2 regions of the Paenibacillus sp. FSL H7-0714 genome follow, and region 2 is predicted to be linked to the other one. Evidence: riboswitches for the same ligand, from Rfam matches in the RefSeq annotation. Region 2 holds a riboswitch; the other holds the start of a gene.
What was found. Region 2 has a riboswitch for cyclic di-AMP ahead of NST34_RS17020 (APC family permease). Riboswitches for the same ligand answer to the same signal wherever they lie in the genome.

Region 1 (5,666 bases), 3.8 Mb from region 2:
CAGTAAGTGTCATTGACGGATTCTAATTCTAAGAGGCTAACAAGGTGCGGAGGGGTATTACGAAGCTGACGAGATTCTAGCCTGAAGGTGGTTCCCAAAAGGAAGCCCAATATAGACCAGATCATGGTAAAAACTCGTTTTACTTCCTGCTCTCACCGCATTACCCATCATTATTAGGTGTCATGGGGGAGTAAATCCTTATAGACACCTTTTGGGGCGGGAAACACAGGTGATTGCAGAAAAAAAATACCTCCCGCGGTCACGGGAGGTCAAGGAGATATGAAAAGGTTAGAATTAACAATTTGATTAGTTCTATTATATACTATTTATTTTAGTTTGTCACAGGGGTAGGGATAGTAGAAATGCATTCATGACAAACTATTTTTCCTTTGAAGTAAGTTACGTTCTCAGCGTTGCCGCAGAAAATGCAGGCAGGCTCATATTTCTTAAGCATAATGCGCTCACCATCAACGTAAATTTCAAGTGCGTCTTTTTCACCAATGCCAAGAGTACGGCGCAATTCAATGGGAATAACTACCCGTCCAAGTTCGTCTACTTTTCTTACAATTCCTGTTGATTTCATCATAACAATCGTTACTCCTCTCAATGTTCCAAAAACGTCATTATTCGACATTGTTCACTGTTTTATGATATTTATAATACCAACGATTCCCAAAACAGTCAACCTTTTTTCATCTGTTAAATAAGTGCTTTTTCACGAAAACTTTGAATTCCCTATAACAATCACGAATTCTAAAAAAAGTGAAAAAATAAACTTTGTCGATTTACCAAGACTAAAAACGTCACTATTCGACAAAGTACGACATAATTACTTATTATATACTTATATTGGTTAAAATCATATTAAATTTAATAAAGGAGTTGATCTCATGAAGCAGCTGCTCACAGAAGAAAAGGTTTTCAAAGATCCGGTTCACAATTATATCCACGTGCAGGATACTATTATTTGGCGACTAATAAATACAAAGGAATTTCAGCGTTTACGCCGAATTCGCCAGCTGGGTACCTCGTATCTTACTTTTCATGGCGCAGAGCATAGTCGATTTTCTCATTCCCTAGGGGTTTACGAAATTACACGTAGAATTATTTCGCAATTTGAACGAAGCGGGTATAAAGATTGGATTCCTGAAGAAAGTCTGCTCACCTTGTGTGCGGCCTTGCTGCATGATCTGGGACATGGTCCATTTTCCCATTCTATAGAAGAAGCTTTTGAAATGAATCATGAGGATTGGACTTGTCGAATTATTCTGGAGGACACAGAGATTACTGAGATCTTGCGTGATGTGGAGGAGGATTTTCCTCGTAAAGTAGCCTCTGTAATCGCTAAAACTTATGAGCATGAAATTGTTGTAAATCTGGTTTCCAGTCCGCTAGATGCCGATCGCATGGATTATTTGCTGCGTGATGCGTACTATACAGGTGTAAACTATGGGACGATCGACATTGATCGGATTTTAAGAATGCTGCGTCCTTATAATGGTCGAATTGTTGTAAAAGAATCGGGAATGCATGCCATTGAAGATTATTTAATGTCGCGTTATCAAATGTACTGGCAAGTCTATTTTCATCCGGTGACACGTAGCTCAGAGATTATTTTGCGACAAATTTTCCGTAGAGCCAAGGAGCTTTTCCAAGAGGGGTACAATTTTAGTTTCATGATTAATCCGCTGGAGGATTTGTTCCGTGGTGAGGTGACAGTGAAGCAATATTTAATGCTAGATGAAGCACTGGTACAGACGGCTTTTATGCAGTGGACACTTGAGAAAGATGAGCTACTAAGTGACTTGTGTACCCGTTTTATTCATCGTAAACTGTATAAATATGTTGAGGTGGAGAATCTCGATACAGATATGATTACTGAAATTCGCAGCAGTTTTGCGGCAGCCGGACTTCACCCAGAATATGATTTGGAGATTGATTTTCCGACAGATCTGCCCTATGATGTGTTCCGTCCGGGAGAAGCTTTTGACAATAAACAAATTCTGCTGCTTGATCGGCATGATCATCTGCGGGAAATTTCAGAGGTGTCGGATATTGTGCGTTCTATTAGCGGCATTCACCGTGGCAGATATCATCTTTATTTTCCTCAGGATAAGTTGAGAAATGCGCTTACGCGATTGCCTGCTTCTATTGCAGAGATTTTTGCAAAATAATACAAGAAAATATGGGATTTATGACAAGAAGAGTAGAAATATAAGATATAACGGATAGCGTGAAACTTATATTGTCTTATATTTAAAAAAGAACAAGGAGTGAGGGTTAAAATGTTTCTGTTTGACACACATACGCATCTGGATGCACCTCAATTCGACGAGGATCGCGAAGAAGTTATCGTTCGTGCTGTAGAAGCAGGAGTTAGCAAGATGATTAATATCGGATTTAATCGGGAGACGATTCCCTCAACGATGAAGCTGGCGGAATCTTATGATTATATTTATGCGGCAGTGGGTTGGCATCCTCAGGATGCGATTGATATGAAAGAAGGAGATCTCGATTGGATCGCTTCTCTATGCAGTCATAAAAAAGTAGTGGCTATTGGTGAAATCGGACTGGATTATTACTGGGATACTTCTCCCAAGGATGTGCAACATGAAGTTTTTCGCAAGCAAATTGGACTAGCCCGTGAACTAAATATGCCGATTTGTATTCATGATCGTGATGCCCATGAGGATGTTGTACGGATTTTACGGGAGGAAAAGGCAAATGAGGTTGGAGGCGTGATGCACTCGTTCTCAGGAAGCTGGGAAACAGCTAAAATGTGCTTGAATCTTGGTTTTCATTTATCCTTTGGAGGACCCATTACGTTCAAAAATGCAAGAGTGCCAAAAGAAGTGCTTGCGCAGACCCCACTAGACCGATTATTGATCGAAACCGATGCTCCATATTTGACTCCACACCCCTTTCGCGGGAAGCGAAATGAGAGCGCTCATGTGAAGCTGGTAGCAGAGGCAGCAGCTGAAATTAAAGGGTTAACATGGGAAGAATTGGCTAAAATAACGTATGCGAACGCACTGGAACGATTTGGGATTGAGTGAAAACGGGAGCAAAACAGGCGAAAAATAGAGAATGGCCGATATATTAAACTTTTTTAATATAAAAACGGCTGAATATTACAATATTTTAACCATATTTTTGCGTAAACGTGGTTGAATCGTCCTTTACAACATGCATCAAAACAGGATATCATCTTTTCAGTGATGTGAGCTGTGTTATAGTGACAGCCATTGATTCATGGATCGTCTCGCTGAGTCTCCGTATGGAGAACGGGGGAACCAATATTGACCTGCCGCATGCCTGTATTTTAAATACGGTTTAGACGTGCCGTAGGACAGTATTTGATTTCTTCACGTGGTCTTTGGGGTGAATTTAAGGGCAACCGCCATGAGCGGGTGACCTGAAATAGGGCGTCTCTCTTTCGTCCGAACCCGACAGCTAACCCCGTAAGCGCAAGTAAGAGAGGCAACCTCGTGCACAAGCATTCTCTATTCTGATATTGGAGAAGCCACGAAAGAGTCCTCAGTTGAACTCTTTTTAGGCTTTTTTATTTTTGAATAAATAGAATGTTGCCCACATACTGTTATATAACAGAGGTGGGAGTAGCTGTGCCGAGCAGGCGATCCATGAGCAGGAGACGCTAAGTTATTACGTGCGTGTCCTGTGACAATCTCAAATAGTTTCGTCAAAGGAATTCAGTCCTCATGATATACAATTGACGACGGGGCTATGTAAGGAGGATGGAGAGAATGGGCGTATTCCAACCAGAAGTATCCCATGATTCGCAGTCATCCAGCAGGTCTTTCGCATTACGGTGGGAGCAAGTAAATACTCGCGTACTTTTACTTGCAGGCGTGATTTCAGTCGCTATCGCGCTACTTATTCTGCTGTACGTACACGGTCAAAGTAACAAACAATTATTTTTAGTAATAGACGGGCAAACACAGACGCTTGAAACGCGAGAAGCGCTTCTTGGTGATGTGTTGGAGAAAGAGCAAATTTCGCTGCAGCCGCATGATGAACTATCTTTAGGACTGAGTGATGAAATAAAAGACGGTGACCGTGTCGTTATCAATCGTGCGCAGAAAATTAGTCTTACTGCGGATGGAGCAACAAAAACGTTATATACGACCGAAGACACAATTGGTAAAGCAATTGAGAAAATGGGCATTACCCTAGAAGGTCATGATAAGATTTTCCCTTCGTTAGACACCACCATTTCTGCAAACATGGAGGTTAAGATTGTTCGCATCAACAAACAGACTGTACAGCGATCAACTAACTTACCCTTCAGAGTCATCAAGACAGCAGACCCCTCCCTTACTGTGGGAACAGTTAGAGTGGCACAGGCAGGCAAACCAGGCGTCATGATTCAGCATATTGAAAAGATCTACCAAGACGGAGAACTGGCCTCTATGCGCATGATTGGTAAGGAAGTACAAACGGTAACGAAAGATAAGATTATTGCCGTTGGTACCAAAGCACTTCCTAAGCCGGCTGTAGCTAAGACTACAACAACTTCCAAATCAAACACCACTTCAAAAACGGCTAAGGTTAGCGCCAAGACTAATAACGTCACAAGCAAGGCTGGCGTAGACTTTGAGTACAAGAAGATGATTAAGAACGTCTCCATGACAGCTTATTCATCAGAAGAGCCAGGTATTGGTACCAAAACTGCCTCCGGAACACGCGTAACGGAAGGTCGTACAATTGCGGTAGACCCGAATGTAATCCCTATTGGCTGGTGGGTATATATCGAGGGGCTTGGATTCCGCCGAGCAGAAGATACTGGCGGTGCCATTAAAGGCAATAAAGTAGATGTCTATTACGATTCACTGAGCCATGTCCGTAATTTCGGTCGTAAATCACGTACCGTTTATGTGATTGGACCTGTGAAGCCGGAGTTAAACTAGGCTGAAGCTTTTGCAAATTATTCTTTGATAAGCTATAGTGATGATAACCGTTAAGGAACGCCAGATGATCATTTCGTTGATCGCAGAGCAACCGCTCATCACTTATACATTCTTTAACCAAAAGAAGAGGAGCGAAACCTCTTCTTTTTTGCTTTTTTTGGAAGGAGTCAAGAGATATGATTAAGGAATTAATTGTCGTTGAAGGTAAGAGTGATACCGTCGCTGTTAAACGTGCTGTAGAAGCAGATACGATCGAAACAGGGGGCTCGGCTGTAGACCGGACCGTAATTGCGAAGATCGCGCTTGCTATGGAGCGTAGAGGAGTAATTATCCTTACTGACCCGGATCACGCGGGTGAACGAATTCGTAAGATTGTGTCCGCAAAGGTGCCGGGCTGCAAGCATGCCTTCATTCCGGAGAAGGACGCAACCCGCAAGGGAGATATTGGTGTGGAGAACGCTTCTCCAGAGGCGATTCGTCATGCGCTGCGGAATGTACATACCTCTTTTGAAGGTGCACCTGCTTTAATTGGACTTGATGATCTAATGGCCGCTGGAATGCTTGTACATCCTCGGGCAGCTGAAAGACGTATGGCACTTGGTAATTTGCTTGGAATCGGATATTGTAATGGCAAGCAGCTGTACAAGCGGCTGGCGATGTTTGGAATTACGCGGGAGGAATTTGCCGGAGCTCTCGCCCAAATTGATCAGGGGGGCATTACTTCATGAGTGGTAGAGA
Region 2 (5,666 bases):
TGCTCAGCAAGGTGATGAGAGCGAAGAATGGGCGACTGAAGATTTCTTAGTAAGCCTTGCGGAGAAAGAGAAGTTAGCTATCGATTACGAACTGCTTCGTAAAGATATTAAGGATCGTACGTATGCAGATGAGCTGAATAAGGGTATGCAGTTAGCTAGTGAAGCTGGGGTGACGACTACACCATCCCTTTATATCAATGGAGTAATGACTACGGATCCATTTAACATTGAAGCGATTTCAACTGAAATTAACGACGCCGCAAAAGCTGTGGAGGCAAAGTGACAAAGTTCCTATCTTTTTGCAAGCGTAACTGCCTGTATCTGGCCTGGTTCGTCTCTTTAGTTGCTGTTGCTGGTAGCTTGTATCTGAGCGAAGTATTGAAATATGAACCTTGTAAGCTTTGCTGGTTCCAGCGAATTTTTATGTATCCTCAGTTATTCCTCTTGGGAATTGCAACCTTTCGAGGGGATAAAAGGATTATCCCATATGTACTTCCACTAAGCTTGATTGGTGGCAGTATCTCGATCTATCATTATGCGGAGCAGAAGATTCCTGCGTTAAGTAAAGTGCTTCCTTGTACAATTGGTGTTCCTTGTAATAAGGATTACTTGAACTTTTTTGGATTCATTACGATTCCTTTCCTTGCATTAATCGCTTTTGCTTTAATTAGCATTTTACTTTGGTACGGACGCAAGGAAGAAGAAGTGATGGAGTTAGATACAGAGGAAAGTTTAGGATTTTGATTTTTTAATTTTAAAGGATCCGAAAAAATGTGAAAAGTGATTAAAAACACGATCCAGAGGGATAATTGAAGAGAATGAAAGAGAGCATCCAATAAGACGCTGTATTTGCGCTTACTGGATGTTTTTTCATTCTTTTTTCATTTTTTTCAACGCTTTACTGTATACGCTTTGTAGACTAATATTAGACCTTGTGAGAAGTTGAATATGCGCTGAATTTTCTTAGGAAAAACGGGGGAACCAAACTTGGCATATGTGCCAATGGGGTGAATCGGAATGGGTCGATTAGACTTATACCGTAGGGCTAAACCACAGCCCGAATCCGCCAGCTAACCTCGTAAGCAAAGGTGGGATAATGACCATGCATAGCATGCGGATCATTTCCGTATGCTATTTTTAGTGTCTGCATTTATGAAATCCACCAATGAAAACAGCGCGCGGAAATTCCGTTTCAGCTCCCAAAGAAAGGAACTGTATCCACCATGGTAAGCAAGGTAAAACGACTATTGATCGGGCGTCCGATGAAGTCGAACGAACTCGATCATGAAAAGTTATCCAAGGTTAAAGCACTGGCTGTCCTGTCTTCTGATGCGCTCTCGTCTGTAGCCTACGGAACGGAACAAATTTTGATTGTACTGGTGGCTGCGGGGTTTACTGCCATCTGGTATTCCCTGCCAATTGCATTAGCCGTATTGGGCCTGCTGGCCATCCTGATTTTATCCTATCGGCAGACGATTTACGCTTATCCTCAGGGAGGCGGAGCTTACATCGTTGCCAAGAGTAATCTTGGTGTTCCGACAGGGCTCTTAGCAGGAGGGTCTTTGTTAGTGGATTACATTCTGACCGTAGCTGTTAGTGCGTCGGCAGGGACGGATGCGATCACATCGGCTTTTCCAAGTCTTCATAATCACACCGTTCTTATTGCAGTATCAGTTATTATTTTACTTACTTTGATTAATCTTCGCGGAGTTACAGAATCAGCTTCATTCATCGCAATCCCAGTGTATTTGTTTGTAGTGTCGATTGTAGTGTTGATTATCTCCGGTATTATTAAATATGCAGCAGGTGGCGTACATGCGAATGTCCCTGAAATTGGCTCTGCTGTTTCTAATGTTAGTTTGTTTCTACTATTAAAAGCCTTCAGTTCTGGCTGTTCGGCACTTACGGGTGTAGAGGCTGTATCTAATGCCATTCCAAACTTTAAAGCACCAGCTGAAAAGAACGCAGCCAAGACCTTAATGGTTATGGGGGTTATACTTGGATTTATGTTTACAGGTATCACACTACTGGCGTATTGGTACGGCATAGTGCCTGATGAAAAGGCAACGGTTGTTTCACAGATCGCTGAATCGACCTTTGGCCGCGGAACCTTATATTTTTTCATTCAAGGTATCACAGCAGTAATTTTGTTCTTGGCAGCTAATACAGCTTACTCAGCGTTCCCGCTGCTCGCATTTATGTTTGCAAAAGATAAATATATGCCACATGCTTTTATGGTTCGTGGAGACCGTCTAGGTTTCTCTAATGGTATTATTTTTCTAGGTGTTCTGTCTGCTGTGCTTGTAGCTGCATTCCACGGAAATACAGAAAGCTTGATTCCACTTTATGCGGTTGGTGTATTCATTCCTTTCACATTGTCACAGCTAGGAATGATGGTTCATTGGTTTAAAACAAAACCAGCGGGATGGAAAAAAAGATTTGTTGTAAATACCATCGGTATGCTGACTACATTGACGATTACGCTTATTTTTATCATCACTAAATTCTCAAGCGTATGGATGGCTTTCATTTTCTTACCTGCTGTAATGTTCGTGTTCCACCGGATTCACAAGCACTATTTGAACACTGCAGATCAGCTTCGTATATGCCCGAGTACAGATAAACCTTTGATTAAAGGCAGTACGGTTGTTGTTCCTGTTGCGGGTGTAACACGTGCTGTACTACATTCCATCAGCTATGCCAAGTCTCTAACGGATAATGTTGTAGCCGTGTATGTTGGCTTTGATGAAGAGGACATTCAAAAAATGGAGCAACGGTGGGAGGAATGGAATCCGGGTGTACGCCTGATTGTACTTCGTTCCAGATATCGCAGTATTATTCGTCCGTTAGTGAAATTTATTGATACAGTGGAGTGGAAGACCGCAGCGACGGATCATATCACGATTCTGATTCCACAGTTTATAACTAAGCATTGGTGGCAAGCTGTACTTCATAATCAGACCAGCTTTTTAATCCGTTCGTATCTAATGAATTCAAAAGATGTTGTAGTTGCGACTGTCCCATATCATTTGAATAAATAATGGATCATTAAGGAGAGGCTATATCCGGAACGTTCGGAATATAGCCTTTTTTTGTATTTTTGAGAAGGAAATTATTACAAATCCACAAAATTTAAAATTTATATGTTGACATAGAGAATGAGAATCAATATCATTTAAAAGTGAGACTGAGGTAGTCAACACCTTTGAATAACATAGGATGTACACACTAGGAGGGTATTTAATGTTTTTGTTTAACAGAATAAGATTTGGAAGCATGAAATTAACGATGATCGGATTAATGGTGATGGTGCTATTCTTATCCGCTTGCGGTAATAATAATCCCGGTAACGCTTCAAACGCAGGAACAGACAAAGCGACGGCACCTACTGCTGAAGCTACAGAAGCTCCTGCAGCTGCTAAGACGTTAACGGATGCAATGGGACATGAAGTAACGATTCCAGCTAATCCTGGGCGTGTACTGGGTTCTTATTTGGAGGATGCTTTGGTAACTCTAGGTGTGACTCCAGTAGCGCAATGGTCCGTGACTAATGGTATTCAAGATTATCTGTCCACTGAATTGAAGGATGTTCCTACGATCAGCTACGATCTTCCGCTCGAGGCAGTAACCAGCTTCGCTCCGGATCTTATCCTCATCCCATCGGAGTCATCTGTACAGAATGGTATCTATGACCAACTGAATAAGATTGCACCGACTTATGTGATTGGGGATAAGCTAAATCAAGATTGGCGTAAATCGCTACTCAAGATTGGTGAAATTCTGAACAAGACACCTGAAGCAGAGAAAGCCATTAAAGATTATGAAGACAAGGCGGCTGCAGCGAAAGAAAAGCTTAAAGGAGCTATTGGAGATGAGTCCGTGGCGATTTTATGGTTGGTACAAAAGAACTTCTATATTGTAGACGAAACCCGCAGCAGTGGTGCTGTATTATATACAGACCTTGGTGTAAAGCTGCCTAACTTAGTAACAGAAATTCCTGTTGGTACAAGAGCTACTTGGAATCCAATTTCGCTAGAGAAGCTTTCTGAGCTGACAGCAGATCATATTATCCTTGTAAATAGTGATAAGACTGAGGGTTCGGAGATTCTGGACAGTGCAATTTGGAAAGGAATCCCGGCTGTAAAAGCTGGTAATGTACATGAAATGAGCTCAACAAGCAGTTGGCTATACAGTGGTGCTAACGCTGGTGGCAAAATTATTGACGATGTGTTAAAAAGTTTTGTGAAATAAAGAGTCGTAATTCACCATGAATGAGACTGATCATTTGGGTGAGGAAGGGCGTGCAGATCAAGTATCTTAGGATACTTAGATCTGCACCATTTTTTTATAAACCGTTCCTGTATTACTGAAAAATAACTCCTACAATTGTACAACCTAATTTTTTTTGCGATAATGAGAATGATTGTTGTTATCATATAGACCATTGTAACTATCGATTAAGGAGACGACTCATGGTTTCACCCTCAGATTTCGCACATCGTAATAAAAATGATACACAAAAAGCTCTACATACCCGACCGGCAGCTGCAATGGGTATTCTAGTGTTTGGACTCGCTGCCATTGCTTTTGGACTGGCACTTTCGGTCTCAGTGGGTGCGGCAGATATCAGGCTAGCTACGGTATGGGAAGCAATATTTCATTTCAATCCAGATTTACAAAAGCATCAGGTGATAAGAGAACTGCGATTTCCACGCGCGATAGCAGGTGCTTTGGTCGGTGCTTGCTTCGCTGTAGCAGGGGCAATCATGCAGGGGATGACAAGGAACCCTCTTGCGGATTCAGGTCTGTTAGGCTTGAATGCGGGAGCAGGTGTAGCGCTGGCCATAGTTTTTGCTTTTGCACCTTCGATCTCATTCACTTCACTTATGTTGTTTTGTTTTATAGGTGCTGCTATAGCGTCTTTTATCGTATTTGGAATCGGGTCGCTATCTTTTAATGGCCTTACCCCTTTACGTTTGACGCTGGCAGGTTCCGCGGTTAGTGCACTACTGGTTGCTGTTAGTCAGGGCATAGCTATTCTTTTTAACTTATCCCAGGATATAGCCTTCTGGTTGGCTGGCGGAATGGGTGGGGCAAGCTGGACTCAGATCAAGATTATTTTCCCTTGGGTGTTCGTGGCATTAATCGCAGCGATGATGTTAGCGCGGTCTGTCACCTTGCTCAGCTTAGGAAGAGAAGTTGCAGTTGGTCTGGGGCAGCGGACAAGATTAGTACAGTTGGCATGTATGATTGTTGTAGTAGTTCTTGCCGGAAGTGCAGTCTCAATGGTTGGACCGATTGCTTTTATAGGACTAATTATTCCACATGTAACACGTTATTTCGTCGGAGTGGATTATCGCTGGATCATTCCTTGTTCGGCAGTTCTTGGGAGCGTATTGATCATCTTTGCGGATATCGCCGCTAGAATGATAAATGCCCCTTATGAGACGCCGCTAGGCGCATTAATTGCCATCATCGGTGTACCTTTCTTTATTTACTTAGCGAGTAAGCGGAAGGGGGAGCTGTAATGCACAGAACAACCCTTTCTCCCAATGATAATGAACGCCGTACACGTGCTATTACAGTGTTATCGCTCCTTGCCATATTGATCGTTGTTGTTTTTATTGTCAGTATGAATACAGGATTTATGCGTCTATCCCCACGGG

Region 1: linked by a shared signal. The riboswitch ahead of NST34_RS00190 (3D domain-containing protein) and the one ahead of NST34_RS17020 (APC family permease) in region 2 are both predicted to bind cyclic di-AMP.

What each region holds. Positions count from the first base shown of each region.
Region 1 is NZ_JBBOPT010000001.1:38,849-44,514, forward strand. It holds gene rsmI (16S rRNA (cytidine(1402)-2'-O)-methyltransferase) at 1-6, shown strand, start outside; gene NST34_RS00175 (AbrB/MazE/SpoVT family DNA-binding domain-containing protein) at 332-586, opposite strand; gene NST34_RS00180 (HD domain-containing protein) at 891-2,174, shown strand; gene NST34_RS00185 (TatD family hydrolase) at 2,286-3,056, shown strand; cyclic di-AMP (ydaO/yuaA leader) riboswitch at 3,254-3,483, shown strand; gene NST34_RS00190 (3D domain-containing protein) at 3,765-4,928, shown strand; gene rnmV (ribonuclease M5) at 5,105-5,656, shown strand; gene rsmA (16S rRNA (adenine(1518)-N(6)/adenine(1519)-N(6))-dimethyltransferase RsmA) at 5,653-5,666, shown strand, end outside.
Region 2 is NZ_JBBOPT010000001.1:3,864,812-3,870,477, reverse strand. It holds gene NST34_RS17030 (DsbA family protein) at 1-283, shown strand, start outside; gene NST34_RS17025 (disulfide oxidoreductase) at 280-744, shown strand; cyclic di-AMP (ydaO/yuaA leader) riboswitch at 942-1,100, shown strand; gene NST34_RS17020 (APC family permease) at 1,224-3,041, shown strand; gene NST34_RS17015 (ABC transporter substrate-binding protein) at 3,244-4,251, shown strand; gene NST34_RS17010 (FecCD family ABC transporter permease) at 4,473-5,528, shown strand; gene NST34_RS17005 (FecCD family ABC transporter permease) at 5,528-5,666, shown strand, end outside.